Regions from separate parts of the Erwinia billingiae Eb661 genome, predicted to be linked through region 2. Evidence: predicted binding sites of a transcription regulator. Region 2 holds the regulator's gene; the other holds the start of a gene.
What was found. Region 2 encodes Fur, which represses iron uptake genes when iron is present. Its sites were predicted from a motif close to ATAATAATGAGAACNACTATCAA; they were not measured.
Positions count from the first base shown of each region.

Region 1 (8,361 bases), 1.8 Mb from region 2:
GCCACGCTGCTGACCAGCATCAGCAGCAGGCTGATCAATGCCCTGTTCATCGCTTTTCCTTCTCCGTTGGCTATCAGAAATCGACAGACGCTTGCAGATACATTACGCGCGGCTCGCCTTCACTCACCCGCAGATTACCGCCACTGGACTGGTAATATTCCTTATCAAACAGGTTGTTCATATTCAGCTTCAGCTGCGTATGTTTCCCCACCAGCTGGCTGTCCCAGGCGATAAAGGCATCCGCCACGGTGTAGTCCGGCATGGTGAAGCTGTTTTCAGGATCGCCGGCACGGCTGCCGACGTAGCGTCCGCCGCCGCCAATACGCAGTTCGCCCGGCAGCCAGGAGAAGCGCAGGGTGTGGCTCAGATACAGGCTGCCCATATTGGTTGGCGCGTTGACCAGGCGGTTGCCGACGTTATCCGGGTTAAGGTTGTCCTCAACGATCTCGGTTTTGTCATAGCTGTAGGTCGCCGTCAGGTTCCAGTCTTTCGCCACTTCACCGTTGATTTCAACTTCAGCTCCGGTCGAGCGGGCTTTCGGGATGTTACGGGTCACGCCGTTAATAAATACCGACATGTCTTTTTCATCAATGCGGTACAGCGCCAGCGTGGCAGAAACCGCCGGCACCACCTGCCATTTGGCACCGACTTCATAGGTAGTGCCTTTTTCAGTCGAGGCGACGTTGCCGTCGTCATCGGTTTGCGTCGATGGGGTAAATGACTGGCTGTAGCTGCCGTAAAGCGACAGATCCGGCAGGATTTTATACACCAGCCCCGCCTGTGGCAGGAAGCTGTCGCCCCGATCGTTCAGCGTGGTGGTGGGGTTGGTCCAGCCGCTGCTGGCGGTCTGGGTGTAACGCTGGAAACGGCCGCCCAGCACCGCAATCCACTTATCGGTCAGGTGAATGCTGTCTTTGGCAAACACTGAACGGCTGTAAAGGTTGGTACGTGTATTACTGATCGCGTCGCTGACGGTGCTGCTGCTGACTACCGGCTCTTCACCATATACCGGGTCGTACATATTGAAGGTTTTGGAAACTTTGCCGCGATAGGAATACGCCTTATAGGTTTCGTCCTGCTCGTAGTCCACACCCAGCATCAGATCGTGCTGCATCCCCCAGATCTCCGGGCTGCCGCCGATATCCCATGACAGATAGGTGGTCTGATGGTTAAAGCCACGGTTGGCGTCCGCCCGGCGCGAGACAATCCCGGTGGTGGTGTCGATAGCGGTGGCCCTGACTTCGTTGCTGTCATAGCGGCGCTGCATCCAGCCATAGTTAACGTGGGTCGCCCAGGTGTCATCAAGGTTATAGCCGTAGGTGACGTTCAGCCGCTTGTTTTTGCCGTAAGCATGGTTGGCGCTGTCGTCCAGCCGTTCGTTATAGGGAATATCGACCGGTTTTTTGTTGATAAAGGCGGTGCCACGGTCATACGGGATATCGTATTTATTTTCCATGTAGCTGATATTGAACGAGGCTTTTTCGCCAAACCAGCTCAGGGAAGGGGCAATCAGCGTATGTTGATTCACGCCAAAGTTGCGCCAGTAATCTTCGCGCTGGCGTTCGGCAATCAACCGGAAGGCAAAACCGTTGCCGAGCGGACCGGTGATATCCACCGTACCGGCACCGCCGCCGAAGCTGCTGGATTCGCCGCTGATATGGGTATTCCACTCATACTGCGGCTTTTTGCTGACCAGATTGATCACGCCGCCAGGATTAAGGATGCCATACATCAGGGAAGCCGAGCCTTTCAGCACTTCCACACGATCGATGGTCGAATCCATCGACAGGCCCTGATTGCTGCGGATGCCATCGAGGAAAATCGATCCGTCCGAGTTGGCGCCAAAACCACGCTTAACGAAGCCATCTTCAATACCCCCGAGCGTATTGCCCTGGGTGACGCCGCTGACAAACTTCATCGCGTCGTTAACGGTTTTGACCTGGTAATCCTTGATCACCTGCGACGTCACCACGCTGATCGACTGCGGGGTGTCGTTACGCGGTGTGGCGGTGGTGCCGCCAATGGTGGCGGTATCCTGGCTGTAGCTGCCCACCGCCGTCGCCGTATCGGCATTGACGGTCAGGGTGCTCTCTGCCGCCAGCGCGGCGCCGCTGCCCAGCAGGCTGACAAACAGAACTACATGCGATTTTCCATGGAGGCGCGTGAAGGTGGAAACGGAGAAACGTGGCGTTTTCATAAAGTGAGTGCGATGTCGTTAGTGTTTTTGTGCGCGAATGATAATAACTTTCATTTCTATTATCAATCTCACTGATAGCCTGCGCCTTTTAGTAAATAAAAAAAGGGCCCGAAGGCCCTTTCTACATCGTGCAACACGCCGTTAGCTGGCCAGCGTGATCTCGATTTCTAGCGCCGCCATTTCCTGCCGGGCGGAGTCCGGCAGATAGGGATCGGTAATAACCGCGTCAAAGCGGGCCAGCGGCAGCGCGAGGAAGGTGGCGATCTTGTTGTATTTTGAGCTGTCAGCCAGCAGCACCCGTTTGCGGCTCACTTCACTTACCGCCCGCTTTACGGTGATCTTCTCCGCATCGGGAGTGAAGATGCCGCGCATTCCCCAGCAGGACGCGGAGATAAAGGCGATATCAATCGACAGTCCCTGCAACGCCAGCGCCGCCGCATCGCCGACGCAGGAACGGTTATCGCGACAGAGCGTGCCGCCGGTGTGGATCATCCGGCACTGGCTGTTGTCGATAAAGAAGTTGGCAATCACAAAGTCATTGGTGACGATGGTTAAATCGTCCCGCATACCCAGCTCACGGGCCAGCGCCAGCGTGGTGGTGCCGGCATCCAGATAGATGCAGCTGTTGCGGGGAATATGCCGGGCCGCCGCTTCGCCAATCGCCTGCTTCTCCTGGCTGAACATGCTGGTTTTATCCAGATGTGACGGCTCGCTGGCCAGTCGCTCGGTAGAGCGTACGCCGCCTGACACCAGCATGACCGCGCCCTGCTCTTCCAGCTTCTGCAGATCCCGCCGGATGGTCATATGTGACACCGCCAGCCGATCGGTCAGTTCAGCAATGCTCACCACGCCCTTTTCCTGCACCAGCGCTAAAATTTGTTGATGTCTTTCGACCGGGATCATGGTCTCTCCTTGTGAGCGGGTTATCTGCGGGACAAGTGTAATGGAGCAGAGGCGCGGTCTGCACCCCAATTTTTATCATTTTATCACGCATACGGGTAACTACTCAGGTTTTGATCGACCAGCGTAAAAGCACATAGCACTGATAATAAAGGGTTTAATGCTTTATAGCGCGATTCACACGCATGTTAAACCTTGTGAAATGCAGGTTAATTACTGTTAATTAATGTGATGCGCGTCACCAATCCTGGTGATAAAAGCGCCTATACTTCACACAACAAAACAAATTATCACCTAAATTAACACGGAGAGCGTATGCCTAACGCATCATCAATGTCGGTCTGTGTCGTTGGCCTCGGGTCTATGGGCATGGGTGCGGCGCAATCCTGTATCAAAGCCGGCCTGAACACCTACGGTGTTGACCTGAATCCTGCCGCGCTGCAAACGCTGCTGAGCAGCGGAGCCAAAGCGGCCGAAACCCGTGCGGATGGCTTTGCCGAACAGTTAGATGCGGTGCTGTTGTTGGTGGTCAACGCGCAGCAGGTGAACCAGATCCTGTTTGGTGACAACGGCCTGGCGGCCCATCTGAAGCCCGGTACCGCGGTGATGGTGTCCTCCACCATCTCTTCTCAGGATGCGCTGCTGATTGAACAGCGTCTGGCGGAGCATCAGCTGATCATGCTGGATGCGCCGGTCTCTGGCGGTGCGGCGAAAGCGGCGCTGGGCGAGATGACGGTGATGGCCTCCGGCAGCGATAAGGCCTTTGCGCTGCTGCAACCGGTGCTGGATGCCGTGGCAGGCAAGGTCTACCGCATTGGTCGCGAAATCGGTCTCGGCTCGACGGTGAAAATCATCCACCAGTTGCTGGCAGGCGTGCATATTGCGGCCGGTGCCGAAGCGATGGCGCTGGCGGCGCGCGCCGGCATTCCGCTGGATACCATGTATGACGTGGTCACCAACGCGGCGGGTAACTCGTGGATGTTTGAGAACCGTATGCGTCACGTGGTGGACGGTGATTACTCGCCAAAATCGGCGGTGGATATCTTCGTCAAAGATTTGGGTCTGGTGGCCGACACCGCCAAAGCGCTGCACTTCCCGCTGCCGCTGGCCTCCACCGCCTTTAACATGTTCACCTCCGCCAGCAACGCCGGCTATGGCCGTGAAGACGACAGCGCGGTGATCAAAATCTTCAGTGGCATTACCCTGCCAGCGAAAAAGGAGCCGCAATAATGCGCCTGGGCGTGATAGCAGATGACTTCACCGGTGCCACCGATATCGCCAGCTTCCTGGTGCAGAACGGCATGGCGACGGTACAGGTAAATGGCGTGCCGGCCGAGCCGCTGGCATTGGAGGCTGAGGCGATTGTTGTCAGCCTGAAATCCCGCTCCTGCGCTCCTGAGAAGGCGGTTGCCGACTCGTTGCAGGCGCTGGCATGGCTACAGCAACAGGGCTGCGAGCGCTTCTACTTTAAATACTGCTCGACCTTCGACAGCACCGCCAAAGGCAACATCGGTCCGGTTACCGACGCGCTGCTGGCCGCGCTGGGCGAAACCCAGACCATCATCTCCCCGTCACTGCCGGTCAATGGCCGCACGGTGTATCAGGGACATCTGTTTGTGATGGATCAGCTGCTGTCCGATTCCGGTATGCGCCACCATCCGGTGACGCCGATGACCGACAGCAACCTGCTGCGTCTGATGGAAGCCCAGAGTGAAGGCAAAGCCGGACTGATTAACAGCCAGACGCTGGATCGGGGTGCCGACGCCGTCCGTCATGCGCTGGCTGAACTGAAACAACAGGACGTGCGTTATGTGGTGCTGGATGCGCTGAACGAACAGCATCTGCTGACCCAGGGCGAAGCGCTGCGGGAAATGACGCTGGTGACCGGCGGTTCCGGCCTGGCGATCGGGCTGGCCCGTCAGTGGGCAAGCAGCGCCCATAACAGCGCGCAGGCGCAGGCCGCCGGCACGCCGCAGGGCGAGCGCGCGGTGGTGCTGTCCGGCTCCTGCTCTAACATGACAAATCGTCAGGTGGCGCGTTACCGCGATCAGGCGGCGTCTCTGGCGGTTGACGTTGAACGGGCGCTGGCACAGCGTGACGCCTATGCGATCGAACTCTGTGACTGGGTCGCTGAGCACAGCGGCGAAAGCCTGGCACCGCTGCTGTTCGCCACCTCTGAACCGGACACCCTGAAGCGTATTCAGCAACAGTATGGTGCCGAGAAAAGCAGTGAAGCGGTCGAGCAGCTGTTTGCCGCCGTGGTGCGTGAACTGCAACAGCGTGGCTGGCAGCGCTTTATCGTCGCCGGCGGTGAAACCTCCGGCGTGGTCGCGCAGACGCTGAATATCGATGCGTTCCATATCGGCCCGGTGATCTCGCCCGGCGTGCCGTGGGTCAAAGCCGTTTCCCAGCCGATCTCGCTGGCATTGAAATCCGGCAACTTTGGCGATGAAAACTTCTTCGCACGCGCTCAACAGGAGTTCTCGCTATGACTGAACAACAAGCACGGGAAGAGATGGTCCGGCTGGGCGCGTCCTTCTTCCAGCGCGGTTATGCCACCGGTTCGGCGGGCAACCTCTCGATGCTGCTCGAAGACGGTACGCTGCTGGCCACACCCACCGGCTCCTGCCTCGGTGAGCTGGTCGCCGACCGGCTGTCGAAAGTGACGCTGGAAGGGGAATGGATTGGCGGGGATAAGCCCTCGAAAGAGGTCAGCTTCCACCGCGCCATCTATCTGAACAACCCGGCCTGCGGGGCAATCGTCCATCTGCACTGCCTGTATCTGACCGCCCTTTCCTGCCTGGAAGGCCTGGATCCGCAGAACTGCATCCGCCCGTTTACTCCGTATGTGGTGATGCGCGTCGGCGATGTGCCGGTAGTGCCCTATTACCGTCCGGGCGATGCGCGGCTGGGTGAAGACCTGGCGAAGCTGGCGCCGCATTACAAAGCTTTCCTGCTGGCCAATCATGGCCCGGTGGTGGTAGGCAAAACCCTGCGTGAAGCGGCGGACAACACCGAAGAGCTGGAAGAGACCGCCCGCCTGATCTTCACCCTGGGCGACCGCCCGATTCGTTATCTGAACGATGACGAAGTGGCTGAATTACGGAGCTAAACATGCCTAAGTTTGCTGCCAACCTCTCAACCATGTTTACCGAACTGCCGTTTATGGCGCGCTTTGACGCGGCAGCGGCAGCGGGATTCCGTGGCGTGGAGTTTCTGTTCCCTTACGACTATGCCGCCAGCGAGTTAAAGCAGGCGCTGGAACGTAACGATCTGGCGCTGGTGTTGTTTAACACCGGGCCTGGCGATGTGGCCGCCGGCGAATGGGGGGTCTGTGCCATTCCCGGCCGTGAAGAAGCCGCCCGTCGCGATATCGATATGGCGCTGGAATACGCGCTGGCACTCGGTTGCCCGCAGGTGCATATCATGGCCTCCACCGTGCCGGAAGGCGCAGATCGTGAAGCTTACAGCCAGACCTTTATCAGCAACCTGCGTTACGCCGCCGACCGTTTCGCGCCGCACGGCATCCGCATTTTGCTGGAAGCGTTAAACCCGAAAACCAAGCCGGGCTATCTCTATTCCAGCCAGTACCAGACGCTGGAGATGGTTAAACGCATTGACCGGCCGGGCGTGTTTACCCAGCTCGATCTGTTCCATGCCCAGCTGGTCGACGGCAACCTGAGCCATCTGATCACCGCCTTTAGCGGCCAGTATCAACACATCCAGATTGCTTCCGCACCGGATCGCCATGAACCGGACGCAGGCGAAATCAACTACCCGTGGATCTTCGATTTAATCGATCGCAGCGGCTATCAGGGCTGGATCGGTTGCGAGTACTTCCCGCGCGGCGTCACCACCGACGGGTTGGGCTGGTTCGACGCCTATAAATAGTTAACGACGTACCGAGTAAACGCTGCGCGCCTTTAGCGCAGCGTTGGCTTTCTGTTGCCTGAATCAGGCCAGAGCCAGGGATGACCTACCCATACCATGTTGAAAAGCATGATAAAATTATAAAATCCTACGAGGCTGAAATAATGTCCACCGCCCTGTTATTGACTATCGCCGTCGCCAGCGTGCTGATTTTGCTGCTGATGGTGATCAAACTGAAAATCCATCCGTTCGTCGCCCTGTTGGTGGTCAGCCTGTTAGTGGCGATCGCCACCGGCATCCCGGCGGACAACATTATGAAGGTGATCGTTGCCGGGATGGGCGGCCTGCTGGGGTCGATTACCATCATCATCGTGCTGGGCGCGATGCTCGGGGCGATTATTGAATCCTCCGGCGGCGCGGAGTCGCTGGCGCAGCGCTTCACCCATGCGCTGGGCATCAAACGCACCGTCGCCGCGCTGACCATGGCCGCCTTTATTCTCGGCATCCCGGTGTTCTTTGAAGTCGGCTTTATTATTGTTATCCCGCTGATTTACGGCTTCACCAAGGTCGCGAAGGTCTCACCAATCAAATATGGCCTGCCGATGGCGGGCGTGATGCTGACCGTGCACGTGGCGTTACCGACGCACCCCGGTGCGGCAGCGGCGGCGGGCCTGTTGGGCACCGACGTGGGCTGGCTGATGCTGCTGGGCATCGCGGTGTCGATCCCGGTTGGCGTGGTGGGTTACTTTGTGGCGAAAGCGATGAACCGCCGTCAGTATCATCTGTCGCTGGCGGTGCTGGAGCAGCTGCAGCTGGCTAAACCTGAAAGCGCGCCGGGAAAAACCGGGACGCAACCACCGGGCGCAACGCTGATTGCTTCATTGATCGTGGTGCCTATCGTGCTGATTGTGGTGGGCACGCTGGCGCATACGGCGCTGCCAGAAGGCAACGTTATCCGCCAGCTGCTGACGTTAATCGGTACGCCGGCGATTGCGCTGCTGATTGCGCTGGCGCTGTCGGCCTGGCTGCTGGCGCTGCGTCGTGGCATCAGCAAAGAGAAGCTGGGTGAACTGCTGGATCGCGCTATCCCAAGCTCGGCGGGAGTGATCCTCGTCGCCGGTGCGGGCGGTGCTTTTGGTAAAGTGCTGGTCGAGTCCGGCGTGGGTAAAGCGCTGGCGCTGTCGCTGGAAACCATCCATCTGCCGCTGATCCCCGCCGCCTTTATTCTGTCGCTGGCGCTGCGGGCATCGCAGGGATCGGCAACCGTGGCGATCCTCACCACCAGCGGACTGCTGACCCAGGCCGTCACCGGCCTGAGCGATATGCAGCTGGTGCTGGTTACGCTGTCAGCCTGCTTTGGCGGACTGGGCCTGTCCCACGTAAACGACGCCGGT
Region 1 covers NC_014306.1:4,756,775-4,765,135, forward strand. The annotation lists gene EBC_RS23125 (ABC transporter substrate-binding protein) at 1-50, opposite strand, end outside; gene EBC_RS23130 (TonB-dependent siderophore receptor) at 74-2,197, opposite strand; gene ygbI (DNA-binding transcriptional repressor YgbI) at 2,339-3,100, opposite strand; gene ltnD (L-threonate dehydrogenase) at 3,413-4,327, shown strand; gene otnK (3-oxo-tetronate kinase) at 4,327-5,589, shown strand; gene otnC (3-oxo-tetronate 4-phosphate decarboxylase) at 5,586-6,209, shown strand; gene EBC_RS23155 (HPr family phosphocarrier protein) at 6,212-6,988, shown strand; gene EBC_RS23160 (GntP family transporter) at 7,132-8,361, shown strand, end outside.
Region 1: EBC_RS23130 (TonB-dependent siderophore receptor) is a predicted target of Fur. The motif match lies at 2,235-2,257, and genes of this name have one in related genera.

Region 2 (8,361 bases):
CAGCCGTTATTCCAGTGCCAACAATCTGGTGTTCAACCGCACCGTTGGCCTGCGCGATACCTGGGCAAAAGCGGGCGAGTAACGCTCTCTGATTGCCAGACTGAAACGCAGCCTTCGGGCTGCGTTTTTTTTTATGAACGACACCGGGCGCCATTCAATATCTAAGAATTTTATTAAACAAGACCGCCAGCCAGTCCTTAATACGCTAAGGAGATGTTGTCTTTCTGTAATTAGAATATATCCGCGAGATGATATTTAAGATTAATATTAATTGAGTAAGCGCGAATTAAATTAGCGGGCTATTTATATTCTTTCATTAATAACGCCGTTTTGTGCCGCCGCTCATACTTTCTTCTTTCACTTTTAAATAGTTATTGATAATTCGCGTCGCGAAAAATATCATCGACTTTGAGTTTCGTCGGTTAGAGGATGCTTATAACCAATTGATATCATGGCTCAGAATGGGCCTTACTCTTATGGAAGAGGGGTTATCTATGTCTGCTTTTATCTCATCACGTCCCGTGATGGCGGGCGCAGTCGCCTGCTGTACGCTGTTATCGGTTCCGCTTTTTATTCCTGATGCTACTGCCGCCGGATTTATTGATGATGCCTCATTAACGGGCGGCGTTTATTACTGGCAACGCCACCGGGAAAGAAAGGATCTCAATCCTGATAGCGATAAGTTTGGCCAGTATCAGCAAAATCTCCACCATTCTACTTTTAACAGTAATCTGGATTTTTCATCGGGTTATGTTGCCGACATTATTGGACTGGATTTAGCGGTATTTGGCGCGCTGGAAATGTCAGATAAAGGCCCGGCAGCGCCAAATGAAATTGGCTTCAGCGATGCCAATACGCGCTGGGATGAAAAATGGAGCGGGGATAAAAATGGCGCCAGCCTTTATAAGGCGGCATTAAAACTAAAGCTTAACGATTACTGGCTGCGGGCCGGTTATTTGCAGCCGCAGGGACAGACGCTGCTGGCGCCAAACTGGAGTTTTTTACCGGGCACCTATCGCGGAGCCGAGCTTGGCACCCAGGTTGATTTTGCTGATGCAGGGGCACTATCACTTTCCTATATGTGGAGCGATGAGTATAAGGCACCCTGGTACCGCAACACCTATCACTTCCGCAAGGCGGATGGCAAAACGGGCATCCCGTATCTGCATTCGATAGGGGCAAAATACGACTTCAAAAATGACCTGTTGTTGGAAGGCGCTTTCGGTCAGGCGGCCGGTTATATGGACCAGTACTTCACCAAACTCTCTTACACCTTTGCGCTGGCTGAAAATCCGCTTACCACCAGCTGGCAATTCTATGGTGCCCGGGACAAAGAGCGCGGTGGCGCAGCCAACAGTAATGATGTCTATGACGGCCTGGCCTGGCTGCAGGCGCTGACCTTCGGTTATCGCGCGGGGCCTTTCGATCTGCGTCTTGAAGGCACCTGGGTCAAGGCCGAGGGAAATCAGGGTTTCTTCCTGCAACGCATGACGCCGGGTTATGCCACCTCAAACGGTCGGCTGGATGTCTGGTGGGATTCCCGTTCCGACTTTAACGCCAACGGCGAGAAAGCCCTGTTTGCCGGCGTGTTGTATGAGCTGAAAGGCTGGGGCCTGCCGGGCCTTTCGGTCGGCACCTCCTATGCTTACGGCTGGGATGCCAAACCCAACAGCAAACCGATCTATAACCAAAATACCCGTCTGAAAGAATCTGCCTGGAATCTGGACCTGCTTTACAAAGTGCAGGAGGGCAGGGCGAAAGACACCTTATTCAAGCTGCACTTCACCCGATTCAATAACCATTCCACCCTTCCCAGCTGGGGCGGCGGCTACGGCAATATCTTCCAGGATGAGAAGGATCTGAAGTTTATCGTCACTGCACCCTTCACAATTTTATGACGTGTGTCTTGCAACGAAATGAAGAAAAACGACTTACCTACGGACAAGGATTAAAGGATGAAAAAGTTCAGAGCCAGTCTGATATCGGTTGCGCTGATATCTGCGTTAGCCAGTGGTGGAGCAGCCGCCAACCAGCAGTTAGTCGATCAAATCAGCCAGTTTGGCGTGAAGTACAAAGTGACGGACAATCTTGCCGCCCAGCATGGCGTGGATTGCGCCGGACTGGGCGCTGACTGGGCCTCCTGTAACCGCGCAACCATTAGCTTCACCAATCCGGGCCCCGCCATCGACAGCAAAGACTGGGCAATTTATATGTCTAACGTGCATGAAACGCTGAAGGTCGAAAGCGATCAGTTTCGCATGGTGCATATTGTCGGGGATTTAACCCGCCTGGAGCCGACAGACAAATTCAAAGGCATTGCGGCGGGCGAAACCATCGAGATCCCGATCGTGAATGAATACTGGCAGCTGTTTATTACCGATGTGATGCCGCGTTGGTATGCGACCTCTGGCGATGCCACGCCGAAAATCCTCGTCAGCACGGATACCGAGATACTGACCGATTTTGTGGAGCCTTTTGGCGCTCAGTGGAAGCGCATCGCAGATGATAAGAACCTGTTGATGGATGCCCAGGGCCGCTTTACTAAAAACAGCGATGTCGCCCCGATGGCCGCGTCCACTTTACGTGGGCAAATCCTTCCCACCCCGTTGAAGGTTTCGGTGTTCTCTGATGACGCGGATCTCTCTGCTGGGGTGACGCTGGAACTGGCAAGCCTGTCGGCAGAGAAAGCCGAAGCCATACAGCAGCGTTTTGCGCTGATGGGAATCAAAGCGCAGCCCAATGGATACCCGATTACCACTCGGGTGAGCAAAAAAGCGTTCGATAAAAAGCTGGCCGTTCCGGGGGGATACACGCTGAATATTGGCAAGGACAAGGCTGAAGTGGTGGGTTATGACCAGAGCGGCGTGTTCTATGGTTTACAGTCGATCCTGTCGCTGATCCCGGCCGATGGCAGCCTGAACGTGGCGACGTTAAAGGCCAGCGATGCGCCGCGTTTCCAATACCGTGCGGTGTTCCTTGATGTGGCGCGCAACTTCCACAGCAAAGAGGTGGTACTGCGCTTGCTGGACCAGATGGCGGCGTGGAAACTCAACGTTTTCCATTTCCATCTGACCGACGATGAAGGCTGGCGTATTGAAATTCCAGGCCTGCCGGAGTTAACGGAGATTGGCAGCAAGCGTTGTCACGATCCTGAAGAGAAGCGCTGTTTGCTGCCACAGTTAGGATCGGGACCAAACAGTGATAACAGTGGCAGCGGTCATTTCAGCCGTCAGCAGTATATCGATATTGTGAAGTATGCTGATGCGCGCGGTATTCAGGTCATCCCGGAAATCGATATGCCGGCCCACGCCCGGGCAGCGGTAATCTCGATGGAAGCGCGTTACGATCGCTTGTTCAATGCCGGTAAGGAAAAAGAAGCCAATGAATTCCGCCTGCTCGATCCCAGCGACAATTCCAACACCACCTCCGTGCAGCTTTACGATCGCACCAGCTATCTCAATCCGTGCCTGAGCTCCTCGTTACGCTTTACCGACAAGGTGATAGGTGAAATCCAGGCGATGCATAAAGCTGCCGGACAGCCGCTGAAGACCTGGCATTTCGGCGGAGATGAAGCCAAAAACATTCGCTTAGGATCCGGCTATTCGGATAAGAACACACCCGTTGAAGGCACCGGTTTACTGGACTTAAGCCAGCAAGATAAGCCGTGGGCAAAATCCCAGGTCTGCCAGACGATGATTGAAGAAGGAAAGATTGAAGACCTGGATCATCTGCCGAGCGACTTTGCCCTTAACGTCAGCAAGCAGGTTAAGGCACACGGTATCGGCAAAATGCAGGCCTGGCAGGATGGTATTAAAGACGCTAAAAATGCCAAAGCCTTCGCAACGGACAGGGTTGCGGTCAACTTCTGGGATACGCTGTTTTGGGGCGGTTTTGATTCTGCCAATGACTGGGCAGGCAAAGGTTATGAAGTGATCGTCTCCAATCCGGATTACCTGTATCTCGATTTTCCTGCCGAGGTGAATCCGCTGGAGCGGGGATACTACTGGGGAACGCGCTTTACCGATGAACGGAAAATTTTCCACTTCGCGCCGGATAACTTGCCACAAAACGCCGAGACTTCCGTCGATCGCGACGGCAAACCTTTCACGGCTAAATCTGACAAGCCCTGGCCTGGCGCTCACGGCATCTCCGCTCAACTGTGGAGTGAAACCACCCGTACCGACGCGCAGGTGGAGTACAAGCTTTTCCCGCGCATTTTGTCCGTGGCGGAACGTGCCTGGCACCGCGCAGCCTGGGAGCAGGATTATAAAGCCGGCAAAGAGTATACCGGCGGCAAAACCCGCCTGGTAGACCAGCAGGCTCAGCTGAAGGACTGGCAGCGGTTTGCCAACCTTCTGGGGCAACGTGAATTGGCAAAACTGGATAAAGCCGGCATTGCCTATCGCTTGCCGGTGCCCGGTGGGGTGGTGCAGGACGGTAAGCTGGTGGTCAATACCGAGCTACCGGGCTTAACCGTTGAGTACAGCCTGGACGAGGGGACAACCTGGCAGCAGTGGCAGGCGGATCAACCGCCGGCGGTGGCCGGTAAGGTATTGCTGCGTACGCGCAGTCCTGATGGTCTGCGCGTCAGCCGGACGGAAGCGCTGTAACGGGGCGACAGGCAAAAAAAAACCGGTGAAGGATCACCGGTTTTTTGCTGTTAGTGTAGATTACTTGTCGTGCAGCGTCTCATCTTCACGGCAGTCACCGGTTGAGCAGTGACCGTAAAGGTACAGGCTGTGGTTACTGAGTTTGATGCCGTGGCGCGTGGCGATATCACGCTGGCGAGCTTCGATGTTTTCATCACGGAACTCGATCACCTTGCCACAATCCAGGCAAATCAGATGATCGTGGTGATGCTGCTGAGTCAGTTCGAAAACGGATTTACCACCTTCGAAATTATGACGGGTAACGATCCCGGCATCATCAAATTGGTTAAGAACGCGGTAAACCGTCGCCAGACCAATCTCTTCGCCCATGTCAATCAGACGCTTGTACAAGTCTTCCGCACTGACGTGATGGCCCTCAGGTTCCTGAAGTACTTCCAGAATTTTAAGTCGTGGAAGCGTGACTTTCAGGCCGGCCTTCTTTAATGCGGTGTTATTGTCAGTCATGCGGATATTGTCCTGTTACTTTGCTAGTCACTTTGTGGCTGAAAAGCCCTGAACATCGGTCGTCGCGAAAAGCCAAACGTCTCATTATAGAACTGATATTTCGAAATGAACACCACTGGCGATGCATCTCAATCAAGGGAGGTAAGGAGAAGAGTCGTTACGTCCGTGAGAGCAAGCGGTTGGGCTGACATTTCGCTCTGCCTCATCATAGTCGCTATTAGAGCGAAAGGCGCTGAGAAAGCGGGTGACCGATGGCGATATTTTACAGATTTGCAGATGAAAGTTACAAAAATGTGTCTATTACTTCTATAGGAAAAACCACTGGCCTGATGTGAGATACCTCCCAATCAGGCCGGTCTGATTACGCTTCCAGGATTTCTTTCAGCTGGAGCTCGTCATAAATCTGTTTGACCCACTGCTCGGTGCGCTCACTGGTGAGTTCTGGCTGACGATCTTCGTCAATAGCCAGACCGAGGAAGTGCTTATCATCCGCCAGCCCTTTCGAGGCTTCAAAATGGTAGCCTTCAGTTGGCCAGTGACCGACGATCACCGCGCCTTTAGGCTCGATAATGTCGCGGATGGTGCCCATCGCGTCACAGAAGTACTCAGCGTAATCTTCCTGATCGCCACAACCGAACAGCGCAACGAGCTTGCCGTTGAAATCAATTTCTTCCAACGTCGGGAAGAAATCATCCCAGTCGCACTGCGCTTCGCCGTAGTACCAGGTTGGGATACCGAGCAGCAGAATATCAAAGGCTTCAAGGTCTTCTTTGCTGCTTTTAGCGATATCATGAACTTCAGCCACCTCTTTACCGAGCTGCTTCTGGATCACTTTTGCAATGTTTTCTGTATTGCCCGTATCGCTGCCAAAGAAAATGCCTACGATTGCCATGACTTACTAACCTCTTGAAACGTGTTGATAGGGTAAAGGCTGCTTATTACAGATACCGGCAATGATAGCAGACAGCTACAGGGGGATAAATGAGTAATCCGCCTGCTTTTGTCGCTTTGTGCTTCACCGGGGGGTGCTGAAAGCGCCTGTTCAGCGGTCCTGATCGGCCAACTGCGCCATGACCATTTCTTCAATCAGCTCGCTGCGGCTCATATTACGCTGCTCGGCAAGCTGGTTCAGAGCATCAACCGCGTCACTGTTCATTTTCAGTTCAACGCGCTTCAGCCCGCGCACTTTATCGCGCTTAAGCTGGTTGCGTTTGTTGATACGCAGCTGCTCATCACGCGTCAGCGGATTGGTTTTTGGTCGTCCCGGGCGACGGTCATCTGCGAACAGATCGATCGTGGTGCGGTCCGTGTTTTCTTTTGCCATAGAATCGTGATACTGAAAGGCTGGAGTTCTGATGGTTCAGGCCTGATGTCGGCTGAAATTCGTGCAGCGACAAATTTTTAGCGCGCCATCATACCCCAGCGAAAGTCATGACGACAATGATTTAGCCATCTCAGGATATAATTGTTTTTACAGCGCAAAAAAACGGCGTATTGCGCGCAAAACAGCATCAGGTTTCTCGGCATGGACCCAGTGACCGGCACCGTTGACCACATGCGCACGGGCTTTGGGGAACTGCGCCAGCAGGGCGTCACGATATTCATCGGCCAGGTAGGGCGAACGTTCGCCGCGAATAAACAGCGCGGGATGTTCCCAGGCCGGAACCGGCTGCCAGCCAATAATCCGATCGTAGCACTGCCACAGCACCGGCACGTTAAACCGCCATTCCCCTTGCTGGAAGGATTTCAGCAGAAACTGAATCACGCCTTCTTCTTCTATCGTTTCACGCATCAGCGCTGCGGCATCGCTTCGTTGCGTAATGCCCGCTGCGGTGACCGCCTTCAGCGCCGCAAAAATCGTATCGTGATGGCGGGTCGGATAAGCGACCGGTGCCATATCGATAACCACCAGCTGCTCGATTCGTTCTGGCGCCAGCGCGGTTAACGCCATCGCCACTTTTCCGCCCATCGAATGTCCGATGACCGCGACCCGGTCAATCCCTTCGGCATCCAGCGTTTCCAGTACATCGCGGGCCATCGCCTGATAATCCATCTGGTCATCGCGAGGCGATAAACCGTGGTTTCTCAGGTCGATCTGCACCAGCTGGCGATCGTCCTTTAACCCTCGCGCCAACACGGACAAATTATCAAGGCTGCCAAAAAGGCCGTGGATTAACACCACGGGAACCTCAGGGCGGGCGGATTGTTCAGATAGCAAGCGGGTATTCAATTTCATAACAAAGTTCTTACTGTTGAAACGAGGGGTTAGGGTATCATAGATTCACTTTTTCCTGCCGTGACGGCCAGAAAGCGCCCGCCAATCTTTTTGCGGCATATTCTGACTTTTACTGGTATCAGGGGCTGGCGCTACACCCCGGCAGGATTTAACTTTATAATCCTCGTGTTAGAGCTGGAACGATCCTGTGCGGCTTGTTCAGGCAGCGTACAGACCGGCTCTTATCAGCAATAAATTGTACTGGATCAAGATGAAAACTATTGAAGTCGACGAAGAGCTCTACCGTTATATCGCCAGTCACACTCAGCATATTGGTGAAAGCGCCTCTGACATTTTGCGTCGTATGCTTAAATTTACGGCCGGGCAAAAAGCGCCTGCTACCGCAGCGGTAACGGCATCTACTGCCGTGAGCGTCGCCAAAGACGCGGCGCCAGTGAAGGTGGAATCCCGCCCTCAGGACCGCGTTCGCGCGGTGCGTGAGCTGCTGCTGTCTGACGAATATGCTGAGCAGAAGAAAGCGGTTAACCGTTTTATGCTCATCTTGTCGACTTTATATAATCAGGATCCCAAAGCTTTTGCCGCCGCGACCGAGTCACTGCTTGGCCGCACGCGCGTTTACTTTGCAGGCAATCAGCAGACCCTGGTACAGAATGGCACCCATACCAAGCCGCAACATATTCCCGGCACGCCGTATTGGGTGATCACCAACACCAACACAGGTCGCAAACGCAGCATGGTGGAACACATCATGCAGTCAATGCAGTTCCCTGCGGAACTCGCTGACAAGGTTTGCGGCACCCTCTAACTGATAAAGAAGCGTCAGGGAGAATCGCCAATGGCCAATCACCCCCGTGCAGGGCAACCCGCCCAGCAGAGTGATTTGATTAACGTTGCACAATTAACGTCACAGTATTATGTCCTGCAGCCCGATCTGAGCAACCCGGAACATGCGGTTAAATTCGGGACTTCTGGCCATCGCGGCAGTGCAGGGCGTCAGAGCTTTAACGAGAC
Region 2 covers NC_014306.1:1,445,944-1,454,304, forward strand. The annotation lists gene glnS (glutamine--tRNA ligase) at 1-82, shown strand, start outside; gene chiP (chitoporin ChiP) at 525-1,898, shown strand; gene EBC_RS08090 (beta-N-acetylhexosaminidase) at 1,956-4,610, shown strand; gene fur (ferric iron uptake transcriptional regulator) at 4,671-5,114, opposite strand; gene fldA (flavodoxin FldA) at 5,476-6,006, opposite strand; gene ybfE (LexA regulated protein) at 6,157-6,438, opposite strand; gene ybfF (esterase) at 6,586-7,350, opposite strand; gene seqA (replication initiation negative regulator SeqA) at 7,601-8,155, shown strand; gene pgm (phosphoglucomutase (alpha-D-glucose-1,6-bisphosphate-dependent)) at 8,186-8,361, shown strand, end outside.